DNA from 3 places in the Rhizobium sp. AB2/73 genome. Region 3 is predicted to be linked to each of the others. Evidence: predicted binding sites of a transcription regulator. Region 3 holds the regulator's gene; each other region holds the start of a gene.

Region 1 (10,044 bases), on a different replicon from region 3:
ACGTCGCTCAATCCGCTCTTCACCATCGGTAACCAGGTTTCGGAGGCCTTGCTCTGCCACAGGGACATGTCGGCTGCGGACGCCAAGGCCGAGACGATCCGGCTGCTCGAAAAGGTCCGCATTCCCTCGGCCGCCTCGCGCTTCGACGAATATCCGCACCGCTTTTCCGGCGGCATGCGCCAGCGCGTCATGATCGCCATGGCGCTCGCCTCGAAGCCGAGGCTGCTGATCGCCGACGAGCCGACGACGGCGCTCGACGTCACGATCCAGGGCCAGATCCTCGACCTCATCAAGATGCTGCAGGATGAAGAAGGAACTTCCGTCCTGTTCATCACGCATGACATGGGTGTGGTGGCGGAGATCGCCGATCGCACGGTCGTCATGTATCGCGGCGAGCAGGTGGAAACGGGCGCCACGGCCGATATCTTCCATCGCGGCCAGCATCCCTATACCCGCGCGCTGCTGTCGGCCGTGCCGGTGCTCGGTTCGATGCAATCCTATGAACGGCCGCTGCGCTTCCCCGTCGTCAATACGGCGACGGGAGAATCCGACACGCCCGCCGAGGTGCCCGATACGGTCGCAAAGGAAAAGCCGGTTCTGCAGGTGAAAAACCTCACCAAGCGCTTCGACATTCATTCGGGCCTCTTTGGAAAGCTCAAAGGCCGGGTGCATGCGGTCGAAAACGTCTCGTTCGATCTCTTTGCCGGCGAAACATTGTCGCTTGTCGGCGAATCCGGTTGCGGCAAGTCGACCACCGGACGCGCCATCATGCGGCTGATCGAACCGCAATCCGGTTCCGTCATCGTCGATGGCCACGACGTGCTCTCACTTGGCAAACGTGACATGCGCGAGATGCGCAAATCCGTGCAGATGATCTTCCAGGACCCCTTTGCCTCCCTTAACCCGCGCATGACCGTCGGGCAGGCGATCGCTGAGCCCTACCTCGAACACCGGATGGGAACGGCAAGGGAAGCGAAAGAGATCGTCGCCGATATGCTGCGCAAGGTGGGCCTGACCCCTGACATGGCAAGCCGCTATCCGCACGAATTCTCCGGCGGCCAGCGCCAGCGCATCTGCATCGCCCGCGCCCTGGCACTGCAGCCGAAAGTGATCGTCGCCGACGAAAGCGTGTCCGCGCTCGATGTGTCGATCAAGGCGCAGGTCATCAACCTGATGCTCGACCTGCAGCAGAGCCTCGACCTTTCCTTCCTGTTCATCTCCCACGACATGGCCGTGGTCGAGCGCGTCAGCCATCGCGTCGCCGTCATGTATCTCGGCGAAATCGTCGAGATCGGCCCGCGCGCGGCTGTTTTCGGCAATCCGCAGCACGACTACACGAAGAAGCTGATGGCGGCCGTTCCTGTGCCGGACCCCGATCGCCGACGCGAAAAACGCATGGCAGCCAGTGAGGAGTTGAAAAGCCCCATCCGGCCCGTCGATTATCTGGTCAAGCCGCGCGCGTATCGAACCGTCTCTTCCGGCCATCTGGTTGCCGTCTGATACCGCAAGCCGATCGACCGAAAGGTCCTTCGTCATCACCAACAGACGCCACCATCGGCGAAACCGCGTTTCATCCCCGCGCAGTTAAGGACGCTCTTGCAAAAGCGCGCCGCGTTGATTAAACGATTAATCAAGGAAACCGGAGCGCGCTCTTGGAGAGTCAGACCCGCCCTACCTCGATTCGGGAAATCGCAACCAAGCTGGGTGTCTCCACGGCAACGGTCTCGAATGCCCTGCGCGGTACGGGGCGGGTGTCATCAGCCCTTGCGGAGCAGATTCGCCTGGAAGCGGACAGGCTCGGCTATGTGCCTGACCATGCGGCCCGCGCTCTGCGCACCGGCAAGAGCAATACGGTCGGCCTGCTGGTTGCGAATATCGGCCAACCCTTGTTTCCCGCTTTTGCCCAGGCCATCGAGCGAGCCGCCAAGCGGCGCTGTCTTGCCGTTCTCATCGGCGACAGTCAGGGCGACCCGCAGCAGCAGGAATTCGAAATCAGGACCATGATCGCCCGCGGCATCGATGCACTGATTGTGATACCGACGCGCGGCACGACGATCGCGCCCACGGATGTGCCGGTGCCGGTCGCCGTCATCGACAGCGCCGCCACGGTCGGCAACATCGCTGCCAGCGATCATCGTGAAGGCGGGCGCCTGATCGCCCGCCATCTGCTCGAGCTTGGTCATGACAGCATCCTTATCCTCGCTGGTCCGGAAAATTCGCTGGTGGCGCGCGAGCGCGTCGAGGGAATGCGCGAAATCTTCCGCAAAGCCGGCGTCGAACTGGCATTACGACACAGCGATGCGACGTTCGAGGCCGGCAGCGCTCTCGGCCGCGAGCTCGATCTGCGGGATTTTACCGCCTGTGCCGCCGCCTATGACGCCATCGCCGTCGGCTTTGCCATTGCCGTCAAGGACAGGGGCTTCAGCATTCCGGAAGACATATCGCTCACCGGCTTCGATGATCTGATGTGGGCTCAAATCGTCTCTCCGCCGCTCACGACCGTCCGGCAGGATCTGGAAACCGTGGCGAACCATGCGCTCGCCTTCGTTGCCGGAGAAACCGACACCAGCGGAATATTCCCGACGGAACTCGTCTTGCGGCAATCCACCGCGCGCCCATCCGCTTTCGCCAAGGGAGGCAGACATGCCGAATGAACCCCACGACCTCCATTCATCCGAGCTGCGCGATCGCGCCGTCCGGGCGGCATTGGGCCTTGAGCCGTTCGATGTGCTGATCGGCGGCGGAACACTCGTCGATGTCGCGACCTCGGAAATGAGGCCGGCCGATATCGGCCTTGTCGGCCCCTTGATCGCAAGCGTCCATGCCTCGGGGACAAGGAACGACGCAAAGCAGACCATCGACGCTTCAGGGCGCTTCATCGCGCCCGGATTTATCGACACGCATATGCACGTCGAAAGCTCGATGGTGACGCCAAGGCGATACGCGGAAACTGTCGTCCCCCAGGGCACGACGACGGTCTGCTGGGACCCGCATGAAATCGGCAACGTCGCCGGCCTCGACGGTATTCGGTGGGCGCTCGAAGAAACACGGCAATCGCCGCTGCGCTTCCTGACCCTGGCGCCCTCCTGCGTCCCCTCGGCACCTGGCCTTGAGCTTGCCGGAGCGGAATTCCGCTCAGGCGAAATGACAACCATGCTGAGTTGGCCGGAGATTTCCGGTGTCGCCGAAGTGATGAACATGCGAGGGGTCCTTGAGCGCAGCGAGCCGATGCGCGGCATCCTCGATGCCGGACTTGCGAGCGGCAAGCGCGTCTGCGGCCATGCCCGCGGCCTCGAAGGCGCGGAACTGCAGGCCTTTGTTGCCGCAGGCATCCAATCCGATCACGAGCTCACCTCGGGCGAGGACTTGCTGGCGAAATTGCGGGCTGGCCTTACCATCGAGTTGCGCGGCTCCCATGACTATGTTCTGCCTGACGTCGTCGGCGTGCTGAAAAAGCTGCCGCATCTGCCGCAAACGCTGACGATCTGCACCGATGACGTCTTCCCCGACGACCTCGTGAATGAGGGAGCGATGTCATCCGTTCTCAGACGCCTGATCGGCTATGGAATGAAGCCGATCGATGCCATCCGCGCCGCCACGCTCAACGCCGCCATGTGGCTGAACCGCCATGATCTGGGATTGGTGGCACCCGGCCGCCGCGCTGACATCGTCATCCTCTCCGATCTCGAAAAGATTACGGTTGACCGCGTCTTTGCATCGGGACGCGAGGTCGCAGGAAGCGGCAGCCTCGTTGGAGCCAGCGAGTACACGCCCTCGGATGCCTATCGCGGCACCGTAAAGGTCGAAAGGCTTTCCGCCACGGATTTCGAGATCAAGCTGCCGGGCATGACTGATGCTCGCGTCAACACGATTGTCAGCCCACGATTCACGAAATGGGGAGAGGCAATCGTCAAGGTCGAAAATGACAAGCTCGTTCTGCCTGACAATATGCTGCTGATGGCTGTTATTCACCGCCACGGAAGAAAAGAGTCGACACCCGTCATCGGCATCCTGGAAGACTGGGGCCATTGGCGTGGTGCTTTGGCGACGACGATATCGCATGACAGCCATAATCTCACCGCCTTCGGCCGCGACCCCACGGATATGGCTGCGGCGGCCAATGCCGTCATCGACGCCGGCGGCGGCATGGCGACGGCGGCCGATGGCGAGGTGACGGCGGTGCTTCCCCTGCCCGTCTGCGGCTTGCTGTCGGATGCGCCCGCAAAGGAGGTGGCCGACGATTTTGCCAGGCTGCGCGCCGCGGCCGATGCGATAGCTGACTGGATGCCGCCCATTCGCACCTTCAAGGCGGTCGTCGGAGCAAGCCTTGCCTGTAACCCCGGCCCGCATGTCACCGATCTCGGGCTGACCGACGGAACCACCCAGGACATCAGACCGCTTCTGGCTGCAAGCCAAAACTGAGGTCACCAGCCAAACGGCGGTATTTGCCGACTTAGGAGATATAGCCAATGACCTCAACTACGAATGTCGGGCAGTCGGGTGATACGTCAGAGCCGCGGTGGAAGACCTACTTTCGCATGGGCGAGCGTAAGACCAACACGAAGACGGAAATCATTGCCGGGATGACGTCCTTCCTGGCAGCGGCCTATCTCCTCGTCGTGATCCCTTCCCTGCTTTCCGCCGGTGGCATCGACCGCGCCGCCGCAACGACGGCAACGATCCTCGTCATCATCGGCGCGACCCTGTTCATGGCGTTTTATGCCAATATGCCCTTCGTGGTGGGGCCGGGCATTGGCGGCTCGGTTCTGGTGGGGCCGACGATGGCAGCCGTGGAGCATATTCCCTGGCAGACTGGCCTTGCCATCTCCTTCTGGTCGAGTGTCGTCTTCGTTCTGCTGACCGTCCTCGGTGTACGCCAGGTCATCGCCCGCATGGTTCCGGCCCAGATCAAGCTCGGACTGGGCGCGGCGATCGGATTGTTCATCGCGCTTCTCGGCTTCAAGAATGCAGGTCTCGTCGATGTCAACGCCAAGAGCCACGCGCTCATGCTCGGTTCGTTCAACTCGGGACAGGCGATCATCGCCGTCTTCGGCATCTTCCTCGCCGTCTTCCTGCGCGGGCGCAAAGTGCCGGGACCAATCCTCTGGGCGATCCTGGGGAGCACACTGCTCGGCATTCCGCTCGGCGTGACCAAGGTGCCCGCCGCATTCTTCGGAGCGCCGCACGGCATCTCTGAGATCGGCCTTCAGCTCGATTTCCTTGGTGCGCTGAAGATCGAATATTTCCCCTATCTCTTCGCCTTCTTCGCATCCGAATTCTTCTCGACCCTGGGCACGACGCTCGCCGTCGGCGCCAAGGCCGGCCTGGTCGATGAAGAAGGCAACATGGCGGACCTGGGCAAGCCGTTCCTCGTCGATTCGATTGCCGCCACCATCAGTCCGCTGCTCGGCATTCCCTCCGCCACGGCGCTCGTCGAGAGCGCGACAGGCGCGGAAGCCGGCGGACGCACCGGTTTTGCTTCACTTGCAACCGCAGCCCTTTTCGCGCTCACTTTGCTTTTTACGCCGATCGCGCTGATGATCCCGGCGGCCGCCACGGCACCCGCCCTGATCCTCGTCGGCATGTCGATGTTCAGCGCGCTGAAGCGTGTCGACCTGGAGAATTTCTCCGACGGTCTCTCCGCCCTGATGATGGTCCTTCTGACCCTGGTCTCCAACAGCTTTGGAACCGGCATCGCCGGAGGACTGCTGTTCTACGTCATCGTCAAGGTCTTATCGGGAGAAGCAAGGCAGGTGTCCATCGGCATGTATCTTCTCGCCATCCCGCTTGCCTATTATTTCTGGACCGTGGCCGCTCACTGAGCGGCCACAAATCCATAAGTTGCGCACCCGCGATCCGGCATGAAACGGCGGGCCGGCGACGTGACCGGCGGTGGCCATCAATACGGTTTGGAACGTCCTCTATTCTGTCACATCCATGTCATGAAATGCGCCGACACCTCATCCCAGATCAAGAGCGGGTATCGACATGGATTATTTCAGACGTTTCAACTTTCTGTTCGCGACGCCAACCTTCGACAATGAGGACCTGGAAGGCGCCCGCTATAATCAGATCGTCGAGGAGATCGAACGCTCAGGTTTCGAGGTGGTGCGCGCGCGCAATCTCGAAGATGCCGAGATCGCCGTGCAGACCGACGCGGCGATCGGCTGCATGCTAGTGGACTGGGGCAAGAAGGGCCTCGAAGGCAAGACGGCCGCCCTCATCAACCTCATGCGCCGGCGCGGCCTGGAATTCCCGATCATCCTCCTGATCCGCCGCAAGCGCTTCGAGGATGTGCCGGTCGAGGTCCTCGATTTCATCGACGGTTACGTCTTCCTCTCCGAGGAAACGCCCGCCTTCATCGCGAAAAGCCTCATCAGCCGGCTCAAGCAATATGCCGAAACCCTGAAGACGCCGTTCTTCGGCGCGCTGGTCGATTATGCCGAGGAGGGCAATCACCTCTGGACCTGCCCCGGGCACAATGGCGGCATCTTCTACAGCCGCAGCCCCATCGGCCGGGTCTTCATGGAGCATCTCGGCGAAGCGGTGTTCCGCGACGACCTCGACAACTCCGTGCTCGATCTCGGCGACCTTCTGACCCACGAGGGACCGGCTCTCGCCGCGCAGAAGGAGGCGGCCAAGATCTTCGGCGCCGAAAAGACCTATTTCGTGCTGAACGGCACCTCCACGTCCAACAAGGTCGCGCTCTCGGCCCTCGTCACCGACGGCGATCTCGTGCTGTTCGATCGCAACAACCACAAGGCCGCCCATCACGGCGCCCTGATGATCTCGGGCGGCATTCCGATCTACCTGCCGACCAGACGCAATCTCTATGGCCTGATCGGTCCCATGGATTTCGCCACCATGGACGAGGACGCGCTGCGCGAGCGTATCCGCACCCATCCGCTGGTAAAAGATCCGGAAGCCTACAAGAAGCCGCGTCCGTTCCGCGTCGCGGTCGTGGAGCAATGCACCTATGACGGCACCATCCACAATGCCGAGATGATCCTCAAGCGCATCGGACATCTGTGCGACTACATCCTCTTCGACGAGGCATGGGCGGGCTTCATGAAGTTTCACCCGCTTTATGCCGGGCGCTTTGCCATGGGCCTTTCGGACCTCGGCCCCGATGCGCCCGGGATCATCGCCACGCAATCGACCCACAAGCAACTCGCAAGCTTCTCGCAGGCCTCGCAGATCCACATGAAGGATAGGCACATCACCGGCCAGAAACGCCGCGTGGAACATCGTCGCTTCAACGAAAGCTTCATGCAGCACGCCTCGACCTCGCCCTTCTATCCGTTGTTTGCCTCGCTCGACGTCGGCGCGCAGATGATGAAGGGCCGTTCGGGCGAAGTGCTTTGGGACGACACGATCCGCCTCGGCATCGAACTGCGCAAGAAAATCCGCGCCGTACGGCGTGAATTCGAGGAGAAGGAGCATCGTCCCGAACGCCGCTGGTTCTTCGAGCCCTTCGTGCCGGATCGGGTCGCGATTCCTGATGTGGCAAGCCCCGGCGCTGTGCACGATGTGCCTTGGGAGAGCGTCGCGACCGATCAGCTCGCCACCAATCCCGCCTTCTGGCACCTGACACCCGATGCGGCATGGCATGGCTTTTCCGGCATGGAGCCGGGTTTCGCCATGACCGACCCGAACAAGCTCACCCTGCTTACCCCCGGCTTTGATCGAGCAAGTGGAAAATATACGGAACACGGCATTCCAGCGCCTATCGTTGCGCAATATCTGCGCGAAAACCGGATCGTCGCGGAAAAGAACGACCTCAATTCGCTGCTCTTCCTGCTCACACCCGGTGTCGAAGCCAGCAAGGCCGGCACCCTGATCAGCGGCCTTGTCGCCTTTAAAAAGCTTCATGACGACAACGCGCTGCTGGAAGAGGCCATTCCGGAATTCTACCGCCGCCGCCCCGGTCGCTATGCGGGCGTGCGCCTGCGGGATCTTTGCGCTGACATGCACAATTTCTTCCGCCAGGCCGATGTGAGCGCCCTGCAGACGAAGCAGTTTTCCGCCGAACACCTGCCGCCGATCGCCATGTCGCCGCACGATGCCGCGCGCTGCCTGGTGCGCAACGATGTCGACTATCTGCCGATCGACGCCATTGCCGGCCGCATCGCGACCACACCCTTCGTCGTCTATCCCCCGGGGATTGCGACCATCGTGCCCGGCGAGCGCCTGACCGAACAGGCAAAGCCCATGATCGACTATCTCAAGATGTTCGAAACCTGCTTCAACACCTTCCCCGGCTTCGAGGTGGAGATCCAAGGCCTCTATCGCGAGGTCGATGCATCCGGCAAGATCCGCCTCTATACCTACGTTGTCGCGGAATAGGCTTGGAAATTCAGGTTCGGACATGAAGCAGGATAAAACAATCATCGTTCGCCCATCCCGGGAGAGCGACGTCGATGCCATGCTGGCTATCTATCGCCGCCATATTCACCGCGGAGTCGAAGCCGGTGTCGATGATGGCGATACGCCGCAGCCGGATGATCTGCGCGAACGGCGCAAGAATTTGAAGGACCGCCGCTTCCCGCATGTCGTTGCGATCGAGGGTGAGAAGGTCGTCGGCTATGCCTATGTGGTGCTTTTTCGCAAGCGCCCCGCCTATCGTTATACCGTCAAGCATTCGATCTATGTGCATCACGACCATGTCGGCCAGGGTGTCGGAAGCCTGCTCATGCGCGGACTGATCGACGCCTGCGCGGCGGCCGGCTTCCGGCAGATGATCGGCTATATCGACGCGGACAACGTCGCTTCGCTCGCCTTGCACGAACGCTTCGGCTTTATTCGGGTCGGTCTGCTGCCGGCTGTTGCCTATCGCTACGGCCGCTGGGCCGATACCGTAATGGTCCAGCGCTCGCTCGGTCCCGGCTCCACCACGCAGCCGCCTCCACCGCCGCTCTCCACCCGCTGAAGCAGAGCCGCTTATTGGCTGCCGCGCGCTTAGGCCGGATGCTGCGTTTGAGCTGGCCTGAAGCCCAAGACGAAATTCACAACCTTCGACGAGGACATTTCGCAGGGCTTGAGGGAGAGGTTTGCTCCGGAGAGCATGTACAGATTAAAGCTGACGACATCGGTCCCGCCAAGCTCTTCGCCATAGAGCCAGATCCGTTTCCCGTCGGCCGATCGCTTGACCGTCACACCCCAGGGGCGACCTTGAAAATGCCCCTCCGAATAGCCGTCAGGCAGCTTCGCGAGCGCATGTTCGAAGCCCGACAATTCAGCGGGCAGCAGTTGCGGCGCGCCGTCGATCATGGTGCCAGGCATTCGTCACATATGCCGCAGCCGTCTTCGTCCATCTTCCTTGCCGACCGCAGCCTGCGGCAGCACAGACATGCGGTGCCATCGGCTCGGGACTCCTCGTCATGCTCGGGCGGGAGGATCTCCATAAGCAGGTCGGAAAGCGGATCGGTGGCGATTTGGCCCATCTTGAGGCTCCGTATTGGGGGACGGACAAGAGATAAGAAGCCTTGCGCGCATCTCAAGGTAGCGTTTGCGGCATGCCTGGCATGCGGCAATTTCCTCACCTCTTCCTAGCAAGACAACCGAGCCGGTTTGATATCGTCATCGAGGATGATATGTTCCGCATTTGTTTCAGCTTCCGCAATAACGGACCGCTCTGAAGCTACTGTGTAATGACCGAGACCGCCATGAACGACACCAGCTCGACCACTGTCCGGAAGATCATCCATGTCGATATGGATGCATTCTATGCATCGGTCGAGCAGCGGGACAATCCGGAGCTGCGCGGCAAGCCGCTTGCGGTCGGCGGGTCGGCTGCACGCGGCGTCGTGGCGGCCGCAAGCTACGAGGCCCGCGCCTTCGGCGTTCATTCGGCGATGCCTTCGGTTACCGCAAAACGCAAATGTCCGGACCTGATTTTCGTGCCGCCGCGCTTTGATGTCTACAGGGCGGTGTCGCAGCAGATCCGCGAGATCTTTGCCGAATATACTTCGATGATCGAGCCGTTGTCGCTCGACGAAGCCTACCTCGACGTCACCCAGAACCACAAGGGCATGGAAATCGCCA
Region 2 (10,044 bases), on a different replicon from region 3:
CGATCGCGCTGCGTCTCACATTCCCAGCTCTCGTCAATGAGGCGATCCTTATCCTGAAGGCGTCGTCGCTGGTCTCCGTTGTCGGCATCGTCGAACTCACCCGCATGGCCCAGGATCTTGCCGGCAGCACCTTCCTGCCGCTGCAGATCTTCGCGGCCGCTGGCCTCATCTATCTCGTGATCAACTGGGTGGTGGCGCTTGCCGGCGGCCTGATCGAAAGCAGATTGCCGGGGGTAGCGCGATGACCTTCGATATCAACGTCCTCATCGGCCAATGGCCTGCCATCCTCAGCGGTGCCGGCGTCACGATCATGATCTGGATCGTGGGCACCATCGCCGCTGCCATTATCGGCTTCCTGATGGCGGTCGCCCGGCAATATGGCGGCGTGGTCGTCGACAAGGTGCTTGGTGCCGTCGTGGCGGTGCTGCGCGGCACGCCGTTTCTCATCCAGATCTTCCTCGTCTATTATGGCGGCCCTTTCGTCGGCCTCGAGCTTGATCCCGTGCCGGCGGGACTGATCGGCATTTCGATCTATGGCGCGGCCTATTTCAGCGAAATCTTCCGTTCCGGATTTCGCGCCGTGCCGAAAGGCCATATCGAGGCTGGCGAATGCGTCGGCTTGACGCGCGGGCAGATCATAAGGCGCATTCTCCTGCCGGAGATGACGATGCTGGTGCTGCCGCCCTGCGTGAACATGACCGTCATCCTGATGAAGGAGACGGCGGTCCTCTCCATCATCACCGTGCCGGAATTGACGGCGACGCTCAGTGCGATCGGATCGCAGCAATATGCCTTCGTCGAGGCGCTGTCCGCGCTGGCGCTCTTCTACTGGGTGCTCGTCGAAGTCACCGGCTGGCTTGGCAACCTTGCCGAAACGAAACTTTCCAGATTCAGGTTTTTCAACGCATGAGCGTCCCCGCTATAGAAGTCAGGAATCTCATCAAGACATTCGGAGAGACCACGGTCCTTCACGGTATCGATCTTGCCATCGAGCCGGGACAGGTCTCCTGCCTCATCGGTCCATCCGGCTCGGGCAAAAGCACGCTTTTACGATGCATGGCTTTTCTTGAAGAGGCGACGCGCGGGACGATCTCCATCAACGGCGAGGTCCTCGGCTTCACCGAGGATGCTCAAGGACGGCGTGAACGTGTCTCGGCGACTACCAATCGTTCGATCCGCGCCCAGATCGGCATGGTGTTCCAGCAATTCAATCTCTGGCCGCATATGACGGCGCTCGGCAATGTCAGCGAGGCCTTGAAGACGGTTCACAAGATGAGCCGTAAGCAGGCCGAGGATGCGGCCATGGCGCAACTCGTCAAGGTCGGGCTCGAGGCGAGAGCAGGGCATTATCCCTCGCAGCTTTCCGGCGGACAACAGCAACGCGTGGCGATCGCCCGCGCCCTCGCTTTGAAGCCGAAGATCATGCTGTTCGATGAACCGACCTCATCCCTCGATCCGGAACTGACGGGCGAAGTCCTGAACGTCATGCGCGACCTGGCGGCCGAGGGCATGACCATGGTCGTCGTTTCGCACGAAATCGGTTTCGCCGCGACCGTCGGCCAGCAGATCATCTTTCTCGATCACGGCAAGGTGCTGTTCAGCGGGCCACCTCAGGAGGTCTTCAAGAAGCCGAGAAATCCTCGCCTAGAGCAATTCCTCGATACCTATCTCGACCGGGGCGCGTCGATGTTGCTCTGATGTCGCCTCAAGGACGGCTTGAGCCAGGCCGGGTTATTGCTCCGGTGGAGGTGTTTGGGGCCGGCGGCTCGCACAGAGCACACCAGGCCGCGCTTCAAGTTGATGATGGCTTGCGTGGAAAGCTGCCCGACGTCTGCACATTTCATGCTGACCGGCTCGGAGCGCTACAAACATGTCTGCCGGAAATGTGCCCAAATCTGTGCCCAATGCGCGGAGGATTGCGAGCGGATAGGCGAGATGCGCGGCTATGTCGGTGCCTGCCGCCGCTGTGCCGAGAGCCGCCGTAAAATGCCGGCGTGATCAGGGGAGGGGGCGCCCTCTTGCTGCCCAAAAGAGAGGGGATATCCATAGCAAGCAGCATGAGGGATTCGGAATGCAGCCTTGAGACGGACGCTTTTCGTAAACATATTCGGACTGCTCTCCGCCGTGGTAGCGGTCCTCGTGACAGTGGCTTCGGCGTCAGCAACCGAGGATGCCGTGGCGCTCCGGCAAGCTGATATGAAGGCCATGGCCGCGGCGGCAAAGACGATCTCCGGCATGTTCAAGGATCCGGTAAGCTATAGGGCCGCCGAGTTCCAATGGGCGGCAGACACTATCCGCGACAGATCGGGTACCATTCTCTCCGGCCACTTTGCATCGGAGACGGTCAGCCCACAATCAAAGGCCATGCCGAACATTCTTGAGGAGCGCGAGCGGTTCGACCGCGTCGCGAAAGACCTGCGCGACTATGCCGTCGCGCTCGACGCCGCCGCGCAGAATAACCCCGGACCGATGTCGGCCAGCATGCGTATGAAGCCCGGAGAAGCCATGGGCGGCGGCCCGTTCGGCACTCATGCCGCAAGCGAGCAGGAGCTGTCGGCTATGTCTGCGGAGCACGTCTTTCACCTCATGTTGCAGACCTGCACGACCTGCCATGCAAGGTTCAGGGCAAGCCCGTGAGGCGTCGGACGATAGCGCCGGCTCCTCACCCCTGAGTCTATTGACGCCGAACCGAGGTAGATTGCGGGTCGATCATTCAACGGGTCGATATTCGAGCACAACTCGTGACGGTGGGGCACGTCATGCCTGCAAGGCAGTCGTCGATGAGCGCGTTTTTTTTGCACCAGCGCGTCGCGCGCTTCTTCTGCCTACAGACCCATGCTCCCGGCATCGATAACTGCAACGTCGCATTCGAGATCCGGAATGCCAATCTTCCGATCATCCAGACGATGCTTGGGAACCATCTCGAGCGGAAATAGTTCCGTCCGGCGGATGATCACGTGGGAAAGGCTGTCATGACGAAGCGGAAGCATGAAGAGACGGCGGATCCCCCTCGCTCGCGACCGGGGAAATATGAGGAGACCGAGGGCGCGACCGGTGCGGTGGAAAGGCCGGCAATCCCACCGGCCATGAAAGAGGGAGAGAAGCCGTCTTCCAAGAAAAGCAAGCAGAAGGACGATACTGGCGGGCAAGGGGACTGAGCCTCGCGGTTGCGCAATAGGGCTTGGCGGGTCTATCCCACCCAGCGCGTGATCCAGTAGGCTATTGCCGAGATAGCAGCTGCCGCGGGCAGGGTTATTATCCATGCGACGACGATATTGCTCGCCAATCCCCATCGAACGGCCGAGATCCGCCGTGCGGCACCGACACCGACGATTGCGCCCGTGATCGTATGGGTCGTCGAGACCGGGATGCCAAGCCATGTCGCGGCGAACAAGGTCAACGCGCCACCGGTCTCAGCGCAAAATCCCTGCATTGGATTGAGCCTGGTGATCTTCGAGCCCATCGTGTGCACGATCCGCCAACCGCCAAACAGTGTCCCGAGCGCCATCGCGGACTGACAGGATAACACCACCCACAGGGGTACGTGGAACTCCGCTCCGGTATGACCTTGGGAGTAGAGCAGTACGGCGATGATGCCCATGGTCTTCTGGGCGTCATTTCCGCCATGGCCGAGGGAGTAGAGAGAAGCGGAGACGAATTGCAGGACGCGGAAGGTGCTGTCGACGGCGAAAGGCGTCTGGCGAACGAATATCCATGTCACGCATAGCACGAGGAAGAGCGCGAGCACAAAGCCAAGCAGTGGCGACATGACGATGGCACCGGCCGTCTTCAGCAGGCCGGACCAAACAATGGCATCCATGCCGATCTTCGCCACGCCGGCACCGACGAGGCCACCGACCAGAGCATGCGATGAGCTTGATGGGATGCCCAGTACCCAGGTCACGATATTCCATATGATCGCCCCCATCAGGGCGGCGAAGATGACCTGTGGCGTGACGATGTTGGGATCGATAATGCCGGTGCCGAGGGTTTCGGCGACGTGGAGCCCGAAGAACAGGAAAGCGATGAAATTGAAGAATGCGGCCCATAACACGGCATATTGCGGTCGCAGGACCCGGGTCGAGACGATGGTGGCAATTGAATTGGCGGCATCGTGCAGCCCATTCAAAAAATCGAAGAACAATGCCACCGCGATGAGCCCCACCAGCAATGGGAAAGCGAGAGTGGCCTCCATCAGACGTTCTCGATTACGATGCCGCTGATTTCATTGGCGACATCCTCGAAACGGTCGACGACCTTCTCCAATTCACCAAAGATCTCGCTGCCGATGATGTACGCCATTGGATTGGTGCCGCCATACCGGCGAAAGAGATCTTTTAGACCTTGATCATGTAGCTCATCGGAGCGGCCCTCGACCTTTACGACCTCTTCGGTGAGCGCGCTGAGGCGAGAAGAATTGGCACTCATGCGATCGAGGAGAGGGATTGCCTCGGCTACCAGTTTTGCAGCCTCGACGATCGCCTTGCCCATTTCCTGCATACCGGGATCAAAGCTGTCCTGTTCGAATAGCCGGATCGTCTTGACCGTCTTGTGCATCATGTCGATTGCATCGTCCATTGACATGATGAGATCCTTGATGTCGCCACGGTCAAAGGGCGTGATGAAACTGCGCCGAGTGGCAAGCAGAACTTCGCGCGTGATGTCATCAGCCTCGTTCTCGAGCTCTACGATGCGCTGGCAGTGCTGCTCCGTGTTTTTGCCAGCCAGCAATTCGTTCAGAGCTTCCGCCGCGCTGACGATCGCGCGCGAATGTCGAGAGAAAAGATCAAAAAAACGGTCTTCTCTCGGCATCAGTCTACGAAACCAGTTCACTTTCCGCACTCCAAACGGCGTTGTCATAAATCCGTCATAAATGACGAGGCCCGACATGGAAAGCCGAGACATCCGCAAAACGACGCTCTCTGACAGCCTCATCACAAGATTTGAACTGCGCGGTCTAATCTGTTCCCGTTGACCGTCGAAGAAATACAGGCTCCCCTGGAAGCGGTAACCACGCATTCGGTGTGCATTGCGATCCGAGACCGCCCCGAAATTCGAAAGAGGATGGTTTGTCCGCCAGAGTGCGTAGACGTAGCTCTCCGCCCCGACGAGCTCCATCGCCTGGATGCGCATTTTCGCGCTGAAAGCCGCATCGATCGCGCCGCCGGCCAGGTGAAGATCCTTGGGCCGGACGCCGACCGTCATGTCGGCGCCGCCAAGGCGGCTGTCAGGCGAAAGCGCAATTGTGCTGTTTCGGCAGGTTTCAGAAGATTCATCGAAGGCGAGCCTATGAAGGTCGCTGCTGATCCGAAGCGAACGACCGGACGCGGTGTTTTGTGCAGCCGATCTGCTGACTTGCGGCCTCATGGACGCGGCGCGGCACCAGTTTTTGCTTTCGATCCCGGATCAGCTCTGCGTCGTCGGCTTTGACGATATTGAACAGGCCTCATGCTCGTTCTATGACTTGACGACCTTTGCTCAGCCCGTGGTGGCAATCGCACGGCAGGCTGTGACATGGCTGGGCGAGAGCCCGTCATCGGACAGGCTCGAAGGCCATTCCGTAACATTGCACGCCGAATTGGCGTGGGGAAGCTCGGTTAGAGGAGTATAGGGCGCTGGATAGGCTGATAAGTTGAATGACATGACATCAAAAAAAGACAGCGGCAAGCCAACATTCCCCAAATCAAAGCACCTGCTGCAACAGCTGGCACGCACGCCGGAACAGCTGTTTTCCAGTGCGTTTCGAAACCAATATGGCGCGCTTTGTTTTCGCTACAAGGAGGGCGGTGACGAGATCGAAGTTCTGGTGATTACCTCGCGTGAAAGCGGGCGCTGGATCGTGCCGAAAGGTTGGCCCATGAAAGGCAAGGAGCCTCACGAGGCAGCCGCCATCGAAGCCTGGGAGGAAGCTGGTGTTCGCGGCAAGGTGAGAAGAGCGCCGATCGGGCGATATACCTATCTGAAGGAACTTGACGACGGAAAAGTCGTGCCATGCGTCGTTGACCTGTTTCAAGTGGAAGTGAAAGAGATCCGGAATGAGTTCAAGGAGCGAGGCCAGCGGCGGATCGATTGGGTCAGCCTCGACGAGGCGGCTAGACGAGTACGTGAAATTGAGCTCAAATCTCTGCTCATCAACTTTAGGCCTCAGCGAAAATAAACGTTGAAAATCAAAATCTTCAGGACCACAGGTCCTGGCCGACATCTGATCACACAGACTTCGGAATGTTCTCGCCCGCAGCCTACCTGAACAATTTCTATAGTTCAGGTTCGTGGACACTGCCTCAGCCTCCGCGCCGGCCTGCAGTCACCTCAATCACTTCGTTCTCAGTCTTGGATTGTTTCTTTGGACTGTCTCTTAAGCGTTTCGATGAAATCCGCCAATGGATGAATCGATGGGGTTATTGCCAAGAGAGGTTCAAGAGCGGCAGCGACTGCCCGGCAATTGTCTGCGGAGAGAGACCGAAGGTTCGATGAAACCTTGTTATAGGCGGGTGTCCCACGCGAAGCGAAGGAACGATTGATGACGAATTGTTCCAATTCTCCATCAAGTCGTTCCACAAACAATGCCAGTGATCCTCCATCGGCGGCAGCAGCGCTGTCAGAGACCGCTTTGAACATATATCCTCCATCCAGTGACCGTCGCCGCTAGATATCCCATCGATACTTTGGAACCAAATGTGCATGGCACATGCGCTGGATTGCTGTCGAGCAGATCATCCGCCTTTCAGCGGCATCCATGGATTTCGCTGAAAGGCGGATGTCGCCGGTAAGCGCCTTGAGGGTAAGGTCGTGCTACAGCGGCCTTGCGGAACGAGGACGGCAACTGGAAAATTATCCATGAGCACCTCAGCCGATTTCCAAGATGAGACCTCATTCCTTTTCGTCTAAGCACGCCGAAATCGAAACGGCTATCCCAGCGACGGATTTCGGGTGAGCTTGATGACCTCTTGGAACCAGAGCGCCACCAGGAAGTCACCCTTCAGGCTGCACTGACCCTGATCGAAAACACGGACGCATCGACATTCATCAACATTTGGTGCCGCCGGCCTTCGCTGCCGCGATGGAACGTCGCGGCATTTCCAAAGTCGCGGTGCTCCACTTCCCAAATGGATTCGGACCGGTCCTTAACTGTAATGGACGACAACGACACCAGTCCGCGGTCCTTTCGCTATCAGCGCCGGGCGTTTATTTCGGCGACACCGGCGAAGCCTGCGATCTGGCGCGGGCCTGTAATGAATATTCGGCAAGCGTGCGCGCTGCTTGAGCCCCGGTGCATGGCTCCCATCCGCACGCGCAATACCGATTTGCGACAGAATCTTTTTTCCCGCTCCCGTCGGGAAGGCATAATGGAAAAGCTGTCGCGGCGCCTGATTGCGCCGCGACCACTCGGGTGTTAGCGCGGCATGATGCCCGGTTGATCGGCGGGGAACTTTGCAATGTCGGCGAGGCTGACATTCAGATGTTGTGCGACGAGCGCCGGCGGCGTATGGGCCAGCCAGGACGACAGGCCGATTTCCTGATATTCCGGCACCTTGAAGACGGCGACAAATTGCAGATCCGTCTTGCCGGTATTCTCGATCACGTGCCCCTGGCTCTTCTTGACGTAGCCGACATCACCCGGCCGGAAATCGGCGGTCTGGCTGCGCGGACCAGCATCGAAAACCGTCATGCGGCCTTCGCCCTTGATCCAATATTGCCATTCGTCGGCATTCGGATGCCAATGCATTTCGCGCACGCCGCCGGGCTTGATCGTCTCGATGGCAGCGGCGATCGTCTTGGAGACTTTGAAGACACTGCTGTCGGCAAGTTGGAGAATGCCGGAAGCGTTCTGCTTCACCGGTGCTGAAGCGGTCAGCCTGTAGGTGAAGGGGTAGGGCGGCAGGCCGCCCGAGGCAACGGCATCCTGATCGGCGGAAAGCGGGCCGGGTTCCTTGCCCTGGAAGATCCATAGATCCTGCAGCGGGATGTTCTTGAAGGTATCTTGCGGGACGCCGAAGTTCTTGGCAAGCAATTCCGGCGGCGTATGCGCAAACCAGTCCGTCACAAGCAGCGTGTTGTATTCGGACTGATCACCCTGGTCGAAGACGATCACGAATTCGCAGCCGTCAGGACCGAGCCCCTGCAATGAGTGCGGAAAGCCGGCAGGGAAATACCAGAGGTCGCCCACTCCCACATCCTGCACATAGGCGCGGCCTTGTGCGTCGAGAACGGTGATGCGGCAGCTTCCGTTGGTCATGATCGCCCATTCGGCCGCGCGGTGCCAGTGCAGTTCGCGAACGCCGCCTGGGCCAAGACGCATGTTGACGCCCGACACGGCTTCCGAGATGGCGAAATCGGCCTTGGTGAGCTGACGAGCCCATCCGCCGTTCTGGATACGCTTGGCGGCGTTGTTGAAGGATCCCCAGAAGAGCTGCATGTCGCCGATATCGGTTGCCGGAGGGCTCTGGAACGAGGGGAACTGTTCGCCGAGTGCCGGGTTCCTCGGACCGGGATCCGAAAGGCTAGCCGGATTTGCATTGATCGCGCCCTCGGCTGGCTGATCGGGATTGCCGAAGGTGGCCGCCTGGGCGGCACCGGCCGCAAGCGCCGCGCTTCCCATGGCTCCGAGGGCAAGGACCGAGCGTCTCGATAGAGATTCCATTGCTATTACTCCCTTGACGTGAATGGATGGTGATAGTCCGCCGAGGCTTGAGCTATTGCTTCGAAGAGCGAGTGCCTGACGGCTGCTAGGGCGTCACTTGCCGACGGCGTAGACGCCAATACGAATACGAGGGATCGCCACTGCGACCCGGGGCGAACGGCGCATCGGAGCAATGGCGTTTTCGAGATTGATCGAAGTCGAGCCGGTGACACCGTTCCCAAGAAGGGCCAAGACGGCATGCTTCGCTTCAAGTCCGGACATCGTCTCCTCCTGTCGACGAATATGATGACAAGAGGCTACAACCGCAGGGGCAACCGCACATCTATACCTAGGTCTAGCCAGGTCTCGCAAAAGGTATATGCCTATCAGCGAATACAAGATATCGACGCGCGCTGGTCAGCCTCCGCGCTAGCACGGTGACGCGTCGACACGATCAGCAGATGGATGATTGCAAGGGGCCGGATCAGTCCGAAGAGGGCAGGTCGCCTTTCGATTGCCTTCCGGCCGTCAATGGCCGAGTGCGGACTCGAGGCATCCGATGAGTCTTTCGACATCGACCGGTTTGCCGAGGACTGCAACGGCGCCGCCGTTCATGGCTCTTTTTCGTGTCCGCTCATCCTTGTAGGAGGTGACGAAGATCATGGGCGGCCGGTCTGAGCGCCTGTTCAATTCAGCCTGCAGCTCGATTCCGCTAAGGCCAGACATCTTCACATCGACGAGCATGCAGTCGATTGCCGAACGCGGTTCGAAGGCGAGAAACTCCTCGGCCGACGCGAATAAGCGGCTTTCGTAACCACAGGATTTGACCAGGTCATCCATCGCTTCTCGGATGGTGTCGTCGTCGTCGACGATGGCTATGGTAGGTGTCGGCGGCAACGAAGCGACCCTTTCTGACTGCATTCCGGCGATCATGGTGAGCTTTATGGGCCCAAGCTTGCCTGAATGATATCATACTAAGAGACAGGTGGCCGTATGCTTTCGCCCAGGATTTCGGCTTTCCTGACGAGCTCGGCAACCGAGCGGACTTCCATCTTCCGCATGACATTGCCGCGGTGCAGTTTAACCGTGACCTCGCTGATGCCAAGCTCGTGGGCGATCTGTTTGTTCATCAACCCCGTGACCACAGCCTTCATGACCTCGCGTTCGCGTGGCGTCAGATGTTCCGCAAGCAAGGCGATGGCTTCGCTCTGCGCATGTTGGCGCCGGCGTGCGGCGTCGCGTTCCATCGCCGCCGCCACCGCATCCAAGATGTCCTGATCCTTGAAAGGCTTGGTCAGAAAATCGACGGCGCCGGCCTTCATCGCCCGCACACTCATCGGTATGTCTCCGAATCCGGTCATGAACACGATGGGCATCTTGCAGCCAAGGCGCTCCAGCTGCGTTTGAAAATCCAGTCCGCTGAG
Region 3 (10,044 bases):
CAAGACTTGGCGCCCCGCAACCCAGCTCGTACACAACGGAACGCTCCGTTCGCAATTCGGCGAGACCTCCGAAGCAATCTATCTGACCCAGGGCTTCGTCTACGACACCTCGGAAGCGGCGGAAGCCCGCTTCAAGGGCGAGACAGATGGATTCATCTACGCGCGCTACGGCAGCCCCACCAATGACATGTTCGAGAAGCGCATGTGCGCGCTGGAAGGCGCTGAAGACGCCCGCGCCACCGCCTCCGGCATGGCCGCCGTCTCCGCAGCCATCCTCTGCCAGCTGAAGGCCGGCGATCATATCGTCGCTGCCCGCGCTCTCTTCGGCTCCTGCCGCTGGGTGGTCGAGACGCTCGCGCCGAAATACGGCATCGAATGCACGCTGGTCGACGGCCGCTTCACCGAAAACTGGGAAAAGGCCATCCGCCCGAACACCAAGGTGTTCTTCCTCGAAAGCCCGACCAACCCGACGCTGGAAGTGGTCGACATCGCTGCCGTCGCCAAGCTCGCCAACCAGATCGGCGCCAAGGTCGTGGTCGACAACGTCTTCGCGACGCCGCTTTTCCAGAAGCCTTTGGAACTCGGCGCCCATATCGTCGTCTACTCCGCCACCAAGCATATCGACGGCCAGGGCCGTTCTCTCGGCGGCGTCATCCTCTCCGACAAGCAGTGGATCGACGAGAACCTGCAGGACTATTTCCGCCATACCGGCCCGGCCATGTCACCCTTTACCGCCTGGACGCTGCTGAAGGGTATCGAGACGCTGCCGCTACGCGTTGCGCAGCAGACGGCGAATGCCTCCAAGGTTGCCGATTTCCTCGCCGAGCAGACAAACAAGGTCGCCCGCGTGATCTATCCCGGCCGCAAGGACCATCCGCAGGCTGATATCATCGCCAAGCAGATGAGCGGCGGCTCGACGCTCGTCGCCTTCGAACTGAAGGGTGGCAAGGAAGCAGCCTTCAAGCTGCAGAACGCGCTGGAGATCGTCAAGATTTCCAACAATCTCGGCGACTCGAAGAGCCTGATCACCCACCCTGCCACCACGACGCACAAGAACCTCACCGACGAAGCCCGCGCCGAGCTCGGCATTTCGCCGGGCACCGTGCGCTTCTCCGCCGGCATCGAGGACAGCGCCGATCTGGTCGAGGACTTCGCCCGCGCTCTCGAGCAGGTTTCCGCCTGATATCGATCGAGCCGCCCGGATTTCTCCGGGCGGCTCGACTATCTTTATTAAGCAATTGCCAGCTCCTCAGCTGGCTGCCTTGAACTCGACCAGACCGTTGTTCAGGAAGATCGTCTTGTCGAACAATTTGAGATCCAGCGGATTCGGCAGGCGAATATCCGAGAGATCGGGCACGGGCTTCAGCGCCGGATCGTAGGAACGGTCGATCTGCGAGATGAAGACAACGATCACGCCCCTGGCGCGCGCAAAGGTCTTCAATATCTGAACCTGGATCATTAGCTCTGGATTGTCCCGCTTCTGATCCAGCAGCTGCAAAAAATCGACCACCGCCAACGTGCCACGCGGCGCCCCGGCCAGCCTCTCGACGATATGATCGGCGCTGATGGCATCTGAATTGTCGAATTCGAACAGATCGGCAAATTCCGCATAATCGGCACCGACGACAGTAAAACGGTCCAGGACGACCTTTTCCGTATCCTCCAGCGTGAAGAAGACACCGCGATTGCCAGCCTTCATGGCTTCGATGGCGAGCCGCACGCTCATCAGGGTCTTGCCGTGGCCGGGCCGGGCGCCGATCAGCACCAGATCGCCCGGGCTTAAACGCGAATACAGTTCGCTGACAGATACGGCCGTGTTCGTTTTGCTTGCAAGCAAGCTCCAGCCTCCAAAACCTTCTCCAGCCGCGACGTGATCCAGCGCGGCATGCAAGGGAATTTTCTGCTGGCGTGACAGGAGCCTCGCCTTACGCTTCAAATGATAAACAGGGGCAGAAAGCCTCATATAAACCTCCTATTGCGAGCAATGACCGCAACCCCTCCTTATGCCAGGTGCTCAAACAGTCGGTTTTGATATCAACGGCCCCGCATGAAATATACTTTCCCGGTTGGAGGGGGGAGGCACGGGCCATGCCAGAATCAGATGATAGCCGAAATCCTGCTGAGAGGGAATCGGGCGCAAGTTCCCTCAGCGGAACATAAAGGAGGGACAATGGGTTATATGGCCGAGAGGTTTTGATAACTAGCGATCAGATGTGACGTCCACTCCCTGAAGTGCACCAGCAATTGCGGCAAGCGTATCCCCACTCCATAAGCTCCATCGGCGGCATTATGGTAGACAAGACTAAATGACGAGCGAAACGAGATACTTTGAGAAGAAAGGACTAACCTTCTTCATTCGCGGTAATAGCTGAATTTCAGAATGATCCGCATCCCTGAGCGAGATTTCATCACGCCGTTCCTTGACGGAGCGGGCCGGTTATAGGATACCGCTAGATATCCTGCTCTTGGCGGGAGTGGTGAAAAGCGGATAATGTGCCGCGAATGTGGAAATGCTGAAGCGGCAGTGAGGCTTGAAGGAGCGCTCGACGTTTCAGGGCAGTGGCAAGGTATCAGGCATGTATCGCGCCCTAACACGCGACATCGAAGTGGTTGTAGAGCCGTTTTACCTGGAGGAGCAATCCGATCCGGATGATGATCGCTATGTCTGGGGATACCGCATCGTCATCTCCAACCATTCGAAGAAAGCCGTGAAGCTGGTGACGCGCTATTGGCACATTACCGACATGAACGGCATCGTGGATGAGGTGACGGGACCCGGCGTGGTCGGTGAGCAGCCGCATCTGAAGCCCGGCGATACCTATGAATATTCCTCGGGCTGCCCGCTGGATACACCGTCAGGCATGATGTTCGGCCATTACCAGATGGAAACGGACGACGGGGAGCAATTCCATGTCAAGATCCCCGCCTTCTCTCTCGATACGCCAAACCTGCTGCGCACGCTGAACTGAGCTGCTCCGCGTACAGCGTCAGGCTGCCTCTATCTCCGACACTTCGAACCGATAGGTGGTCGAGCAGAACTCGCAGGTCACGGCGATCTCGCCATCGTCCTGGCTGGCCTCGATCTCCTCGGCCGTGAAACCCTTCAACACGCCCTTCAGCTTGTCGCGCGAGCACGAACAGCGGTCATAAACGGCCTTCGGTTCATAGACGCGTACGCCACGCTCGTGGAACAGGCGATAGAGAAGGCGCTCGGTGCCAACCTGCGGATCCGTCAACTCATCGGCATCGATGGTTTCCACCAGGCTGCGTGCCTCCGCCCAGGCATCGTCCTCGACATGATCGCGCACACCGGTATCGCCGTCACCGCCATGCAGGTCCGGCTGACGCATACGCTCGGGCGCTTCGGGCAGGAATTGCGCGATCAGGCCACCGGCACGCCAGCGGTGACGCGGCTTGCCGTTCTCATCACGGTCGAAAAGTTCTGCAGCTCCCAGACGCACGCGCGTCGGGATCTGTTCAGACTGGCGGAAATAGGTGCCGGCAATCTCCTCGAGCGACGCGCCGTCAAGCGCGACAATGCCCTGATAGGGCTGGCTGAAACGTCCCTGATCGATGGTGAAGGCGAGCACGCCCTTGCCGAGCAGCTGCTCCGGCTCGGTCCGGCCTTCGGCGACTGCCTTTGCCAGCGCTTCTTCGTCGAAACGGGCATAGGCGCGAACATTTTCCGGCGTCGTGAAATCGGCAACCAGAAGGTCTACGGGACCGTCGCCCTTGGTCTGCACGGTGAACTTGCCTTCGAATTTCAACGACGTGCCGAGCAGGACGGTCAGGACGATGGCCTCGGCCAGAAGACGTGCAACCGGCGTCGGATAATCATGCCGGGCAAGGATCGCGTCCAGCAGCGGACCGAGCTGTACGGCACGGCCGCGCACGTCCAGACCTTCCACCTGGAAGGGAACCACATGATCGTCACCGGCGAAATCAAACTGACCCAGCGTTGCGGCATTTTCGGCCATTGCTTTACTCCTACTGCGCCCGCGTCCTTGAGACGCGGTTTAATATCTTCAGATCGCGCCCAGGCACCAAGCAAGAATCGACTTTTGCGCATGAAGGCGGTTTTCCGCCTCATCGAAGACAACGGATTGCGGGCCATCGATCACCTCGTCCGTCACCTCCTCCCCGCGATGGGCGGGCAGGCAATGCATGAACAAAGCGTCTTTGCCGGCCTGTGCCATCAAAGCCTTGTTGACCTGATAGGGCTGGAAGACGTTGTGACCGCGTGCCCGGTGCTCCTGATTCATGGAAACCCAGGTATCGGTTACCACGCAATCGGCGCCGGCGACCGCACGGTCAGCATCATGCGAGAGCATGATTTCGGCGCCCTCGTTGCGGGCCCAGTTCAGATAGTGATCCTTCGGCTCAGAACCAAGGGGCACCGCCATATTCATGCGATAGCCGAAGCGCGCGGCCCCTTCGATCAGCGAATGCAGCACGTTGTTGCCGTCGCCCGTCCAGGCGAGCGTCTTGCCCTTGATGGGGCCTCGATGCTCCTCGAAGGTCATGATATCCGCCATGATCTGGCAGGGATGCGTATCGTCGGTCAGCGCATTGATGACCGGAACCGTCGCATGTTCGGCCAGCTCCAGCAAACGCGAATGATCGGTCGTGCGGATCATGATGGCGTCGACGTAGCGCGACAGCACCTTGGCCGTATCGCCGATTGTTTCGGCGCGGCCAAGCTGCATTTCGGTGCCGGAGAGGAACAGCGTCTCGCCGCCCAGCTGTCGCATGCCGACATCGAAGGAAACGCGGGTTCGGGTGGACGGCTTCTCGAAGATCATCGCCAGCATCTTGCCGGCGAGCGGCTTGTCGGCAGTGCCGGCCTTCTGCGCGCTCTTTCGCACGATCGCGTCATCGATGATGTTGCGCAGATCGGCAGCCGGAACGGCAGAGAGGTCGAGAAAGTGTTTCGGAGAAGCCATGTCCTTACCTGTGCTCCAGAAAAAACAATAACGCCCGCGTGGGGCGCGCATAAGCCCTTAAATCGGCATCGATTTATGGAAAGCTTATGCGATTCCTAAATGTTACCGCGTCCTTTGCACGTCGCCTCGACGCGCGGCGCAGTAATCGCCCCGTCAGCGGGCGTTGAACTCAAGCCGATTTCTTGGTGCGAGCTGCGCGCGCACGCTCGGCGGCACGCTCCAGGCGGGCAAGACCTTCGCGTGCTTCTTCGGCGGTGACGACCAGTGGCGGCAGCAGGCGGATGACGTTGTCGCCGGCCGGCACGCCAAGCAAATGCTCGGCGCGGATCGCCTGCAGCAGCTCCGCCTGCGGAATCGCCGCCTTGATGCCGAGCATCAGACCTTCACCGCGAACGTCCTCGATGATGTCAGGAAAACGATCCTTGAGCGAGGCGAGCCCCTGGCGGAAGACCAGCGAGACATCGCGCACATGCTGCAGGAAGCCTTCGGCAAGCACGATATCGAGAACGGCATTTCCGACCGCCATGGCAAGCGGATTGCCGCCATAGGTCGAGCCGTGCGTACCCGCCTTCATGCCTGAGGCGGCTTCCGCGGTCGCAAGGCATGCACCGAGCGGGAAACCGCCGCCGATGCCCTTGGCGACAGCCATGATATCAGGCTTGATGCCGGCCCATTCATAGGCGAAAAGCTTGCCAGTGCGACCGACGCCACACTGTACTTCGTCGAGGATCAGCAGCAGGCCGTGTTCGTCGCAGATCTCACGCAGCCCGCGCAGGAATTCGTTGGTGGCCGGACGGATGCCGCCCTCGCCCTGGACCGGCTCGATCAGGATTCCGGCCGTCGCATCCGTGATGGCGGCACGCACGGCATCGAGATCACCGAACTGCACTTGGTCAAAACCCGGTGCCTTAGGCCCGAAGCCCTCGATATACTTCTCCTGGCCGCCGGCGGCGATGGTCGCGATGGTGCGGCCGTGGAAGGCGCCCTCGAAGGTGATGATGTGGAACTTCTCGGGATGCCCCTTGGCGAATTGATAACGCCGCGCCGTCTTGATGGCGCATTCCAGCGCCTCGGCGCCCGAATTGGTGAAGAATACCTTGTCGGCGAAGGTCGCCTCCGTCAGCCGCTTCGACAGCTTCTCCTGACCGGGCACCTCATAAAGATTGGAGAGATGCCAGACCTTGTCGGCCTGTGCCTTCAGCTCGGCGACAAGATGAGGATGGGCGTGACCGAGCGAGTTGACCGCGACGCCGGCGGCGAAATCGAGATAGCGTTCACCACTTTCGGTCACCAGCCAGACGCCTTCACCTCGCTCGAACCGCAGGGGAGCGCGCATGTAGGTGTCATAAAGCGGCGTGGTCTCGGCCATGGCCATATCTCCTCGATCACAACTTTAAGGACCGATCGCTTCCATTTGATGAAACGGGTCCGAAAAAATCAAAAATGCCGCCTTGCGGCGGCCCGGGCACTATTGATGTTTTGCACCGCGATGTCAACAAAACTGGCATTTTGGCAGGTGCGAGATAGCGCTTGCGGGCAAAAGAGATAGGTTCGGCGGCGCCTATTGCAGAAATGCCACGCCTGGGCAGCAAGTTGGGGAAAACCTCGAAATCGATTCCTCAAGATTCTCGCGACTCTTGTCACGGAGTCAGCCTCACACTAGGTTAAAAAGCAATTGCTAGACTGCATGCGGCGGAACTAGTCACCACAATTTTAGAGCGTTTCGCGCCTCGTTCCCATGCGAGGCAATGGTGAGGGATTCTGCCATCGGAAACGCGACAGCGGAGACAGGGCATGAATTGGACAGACGAACGCGTCGAGAAGCTGAAAAAGCTATGGTCCGAAGGATTGAGCGCCAGCCAGATTGCTGCGCAGCTCGGTGGCGTGAGCCGTAATGCCGTCATCGGCAAGGTGCACCGCCTGAACCTTCCTGGCCGAGCGAAGGCAGGCGGCACGGCAACTGCGGCGCGTACGCCAAAGCGCAGTGCCGCGGCTCCTCGCGCAACGACCTACGGCTCGCGCGTCGCTACCCGCACCGTGGTCGCCCGCCAGCAGGGCGCAACCATGCTGAAGGAAGAGATCGAGATCGATTCCGTCAATGAAATTCAGTATCGCCCGGCATCGAACGTCGTCGTTCCGATCTCCCGCCGCCTCGGCCTGACGGAGCTGACGGAACGCACCTGCAAATGGCCGGTCGGGGACCCGCTGAAGGACGACTTCCACTTCTGCGGCAATGACAGCCCGGATTCGTCGCCCTACTGCACCTATCATCAGCGCATGGCCTACCAGCCGGTGCATGACCGCCGTCGCAACAACGGCTGAAAATTCCAGCAAGACAAAGAGAAACGGGCCCCTCGAGGCCCGTTTTTCTATTTCCGCCGCTCCTGCATAATTTCTTAAATCGGAATCGATTTAAGGGAAAATTATGCAGCATTTTAAGATGTTACAGCGACCTTAACGCGTCTTGAAAGACGCGTGGCGCTGTAATGGTAACACCCGAGCGGCAAGCCGCTCAGGCTTCCATGGAATAGCCCGCGCCGCGAACGGTACGGATGACATCCTGCATATTGGAGAAATTGAGCGCCTTGCGCAGACGGCCGACATGGACGTCGACAGTGCGTTCATCGACGTAGATATCGTGCCCCCATACGCCATCGAGCAGCTGCGAACGCGAGAAGACGCGGCCTGGCGAGGACATCAGGAACTCCAGCAGGCGGAATTCCGTCGGCCCCAACCGCACTTCACGGCTCTTGCGATGGACGCGATGGGTTTCGCGGTCCAGCTCGATATCGCCGCAACGCAGCACCGTGGAGAGAACCTCCGGACGGGCGCGCCGCAGCATCGCCTTGACGCGGGCCATCAGCTCCGGCGTCGAGAACGGCTTGACGACGTAATCGTCCGCGCCGGTCGAAAGCCCGCGCACGCGCTCGCTTTCCTCGCCGCGGGCCGTCAGCATGATGATCGGCAAGCGCTCCGTCTCCGGCCGCATACGCAGCCGGCGGCAGAGCTCGATGCCGGACACGCCGGGGAGCATCCAGTCGAGGATCAGGAGATCGGGAATGCGCTCCTGGAGACGCAGCTCGGCCTCATCGCCTCTGAGGATCGTGTCGACCTCGAAGCCTTCGGCCTCAAGATTGTAGCGCAGCAGAACGCTGAGCGCTTCCTCGTCTTCTACAACAGCAACTCTCGGAACCATGCGCCTATGGTCTCCTTTCTTCGCTTCCAGATTATTCCGTCACTGCGCCGACGGTGTTGGCGGTATCGTCCTTCGGGCGCTCGCCTTCCGGCTGAGCACCGGTCGCCATGTAATAGATCGTCTCGGCGATATTGGTGGCATGGTCGCCGATGCGCTCGATGTTCTTGGCGCAGAAGAGAAGATGCGTGCAGGTGGTGATGTTGCGCGGATCTTCCATCATGTAAGTGAGCATCTCGCGGAAGAGCGAGGTGTACATGGCGTCGATTTCCTCGTCACGTTCACGGATCGACACGGCCTTATCGGGCGAGCGGGTCGCGTAGACATCGAGAACTTCCTTGAGCTGGCTTAGCGCCAGTTCGGAGAGATGCTCGATGCCGCGGGCGAGACGGCGGGGAACGCCGGTGCCCTGCACGGCGATAACGCGCTTTGCGGTGTTCTTGCCGAGGTCGCCGACGCGCTCCAGATCGGAGGCGATGCGGATCGAGCCCATGATTTCGCGCAGGTCCGCTGCCATCGGCTGGCGGCGAGCGATGGTGACGATCGCCTTGTCGCCAACTTCGCGCTCGGCATGGTCAAGAACGACGTCGTCGGAGATGACCTTCTGGGCCAGGGCCGCGTCGCTGTTGACTAGCGCGCGTACGCTGTCGCTAACCATCTGCTCGGCCAGGCCGCCCATTTCGGCAATGCGGCGCGTCAGGAACTTCAGGTCTTCGTCATAGGCTGAGAGAATGTGAGTGGAGACCATTTTTCTATCCTCAAGGTGAACTGTGTGAAAGGAGCCGCGCGCCTGCCATCATCAACCAAAACGGCCCATGATGTAATCCTGCGTGCGGAAATCGTCGGGGTTGGTGAACATCTTATCGGTGTCGTTCTCCTCGACCAGGTGGCCGAGATGGAACATTGCGGTACGCTGCGAGACGCGGGCGGCCTGCTGCATGGAATGCGTCACGATGACGATGGTGAAATTCTCCCGAAGCTCGTGGATGAGATCCTCGACCTTGGCGGTTGCGATCGGATCGAGCGCCGAGCACGGCTCGTCCATCAGGATCACCTCCGGGCTGACCGCGACGGCGCGCGCGATGCAGAGGCGCTGCTGCTGGCCGCCCGAAAGGCTCGTGCCGGCATCGTGGAGCCGATCCTTCACCTCACCCCAGAGACCGGCCTTCTGCAGACTGGTTTCGACGATATGCTCGAGATCGGCCTTTGAGCGATGCAGGCCATGGATGCGCGGGCCGTAGGCGACGTTCTCGTAGATCGACTTCGGAAACGGGTTGGGCTTCTGGAAGACCATGCCGACGCGGGCGCGCAATTCCACCACGTCGATGCTGTCGTCGTAGACATCCTGATCGTCGAGCGTGATCTTGCCGGTGACGCGGCAGGTCTCGATCGTATCGTTCATGCGGTTGAGGCAGCGCAGGAAGGTGGACTTGCCGCAGCCGGAAGGGCCGATCAGGGCCGTGACCGTATTGGCGCGGATCTTCAGATTGACGTCGAAGAGCGCCCGCTTGTCGCCGTAGAACACAGAAACGTCCTGGCCGATCATCTTGTAAGGGATCGTCGTCATCTTCTTGGCCAAGGCTTTTTCGCTGGCAGCTTCCGTCATCATGTTCATTTCATGCGCCCTCCCTTACCAGCGCCGCTCGAAGCGGCGGCGCAACAAGATGGCGCCGATGTTCATCGCGACGAGGAAGAAGAGAAGGACGATGATGGCGCCGGACGTCCTTTCGACAAACGCCCGCTCGGCTTCGCTCGCCCACATGTAGATCTGCACCGGCAACGCCGTCGAAGGATCGAGCGGCGATGCCGGATAGTTGGCGACAAAGGCGACCATGCCGATCAGAAGCAGCGGCGCGGTCTCGCCGAGCGCATGGGCAAGCCCGAGGATCGTGCCCGTCAGAATGCCGG

The links. Region 3 encodes PhoB, which activates phosphate uptake and scavenging genes when phosphate is short. Its sites were predicted from a motif close to TGTCATNNANCTGTCAT; they were not measured.
Region 1: I8E17_RS30780 (Orn/Lys/Arg decarboxylase N-terminal domain-containing protein) is a predicted target of PhoB. The motif match lies at 5,928-5,944, and genes of this name have one in related genera.
Region 2: I8E17_RS26910 (DUF47 family protein) is a predicted target of PhoB. The motif match lies at 4,923-4,939, and genes of this name have one in related genera.

The regions. Positions count from the first base shown of each region.
Region 1 is NZ_CP067073.1:1,014,775-1,024,818, reverse strand. It holds gene I8E17_RS30800 (ABC transporter ATP-binding protein) at 1-1,500, shown strand, start outside; gene I8E17_RS30795 (LacI family DNA-binding transcriptional regulator) at 1,653-2,654, shown strand; gene I8E17_RS30790 (adenine deaminase C-terminal domain-containing protein) at 2,644-4,422, shown strand; gene I8E17_RS30785 (NCS2 family permease) at 4,539-5,822, shown strand; gene I8E17_RS30780 (Orn/Lys/Arg decarboxylase N-terminal domain-containing protein) at 5,989-8,346, shown strand; gene I8E17_RS30775 (GNAT family N-acetyltransferase) at 8,369-8,929, shown strand; gene I8E17_RS30770 (hypothetical protein) at 8,959-9,282, opposite strand; gene dinB (DNA polymerase IV) at 9,666-10,044, shown strand, end outside.
Region 2 is NZ_CP067073.1:204,623-214,666, forward strand. It holds gene I8E17_RS26870 (amino acid ABC transporter permease) at 1-245, shown strand, start outside; gene I8E17_RS26875 (amino acid ABC transporter permease) at 242-910, shown strand; gene I8E17_RS26880 (amino acid ABC transporter ATP-binding protein) at 907-1,698, shown strand; partial or broken gene I8E17_RS26885 (four-helix bundle copper-binding protein) at 1,774-1,998, shown strand; gene I8E17_RS26890 (cytochrome c) at 2,080-2,637, shown strand; gene I8E17_RS26895 (hypothetical protein) at 2,781-2,936, shown strand; gene I8E17_RS26900 (hypothetical protein) at 2,973-3,158, shown strand; gene I8E17_RS26905 (inorganic phosphate transporter) at 3,191-4,195, opposite strand; gene I8E17_RS26910 (DUF47 family protein) at 4,195-4,860, opposite strand; partial or broken gene I8E17_RS26915 (substrate-binding domain-containing protein) at 5,288-5,611, shown strand; gene I8E17_RS26920 (NUDIX hydrolase) at 5,642-6,157, shown strand; gene I8E17_RS26925 (hypothetical protein) at 6,325-6,618, opposite strand; gene I8E17_RS26930 (oxalate decarboxylase family bicupin) at 7,394-8,641, opposite strand; gene I8E17_RS26935 (hypothetical protein) at 8,735-8,902, opposite strand; gene I8E17_RS26940 (response regulator) at 9,149-9,517, opposite strand; gene I8E17_RS26945 (response regulator transcription factor) at 9,595-10,044, opposite strand, start outside.
Region 3 is NZ_CP067071.1:128,123-138,166, reverse strand. It holds gene I8E17_RS00710 (O-succinylhomoserine sulfhydrylase) at 1-1,183, shown strand, start outside; gene I8E17_RS00705 (DNA helicase) at 1,250-1,963, opposite strand; gene apaG (Co2+/Mg2+ efflux protein ApaG) at 2,577-2,969, shown strand; gene I8E17_RS00695 (Hsp33 family molecular chaperone) at 2,988-3,977, opposite strand; gene argF (ornithine carbamoyltransferase) at 4,026-4,943, opposite strand; gene I8E17_RS00685 (aspartate aminotransferase family protein) at 5,113-6,312, opposite strand; gene I8E17_RS00680 (GcrA family cell cycle regulator) at 6,738-7,265, shown strand; gene phoB (phosphate regulon transcriptional regulator PhoB) at 7,456-8,139, opposite strand; gene phoU (phosphate signaling complex protein PhoU) at 8,171-8,884, opposite strand; gene pstB (phosphate ABC transporter ATP-binding protein PstB) at 8,936-9,751, opposite strand; gene pstA (phosphate ABC transporter permease PstA) at 9,767-10,044, opposite strand, start outside.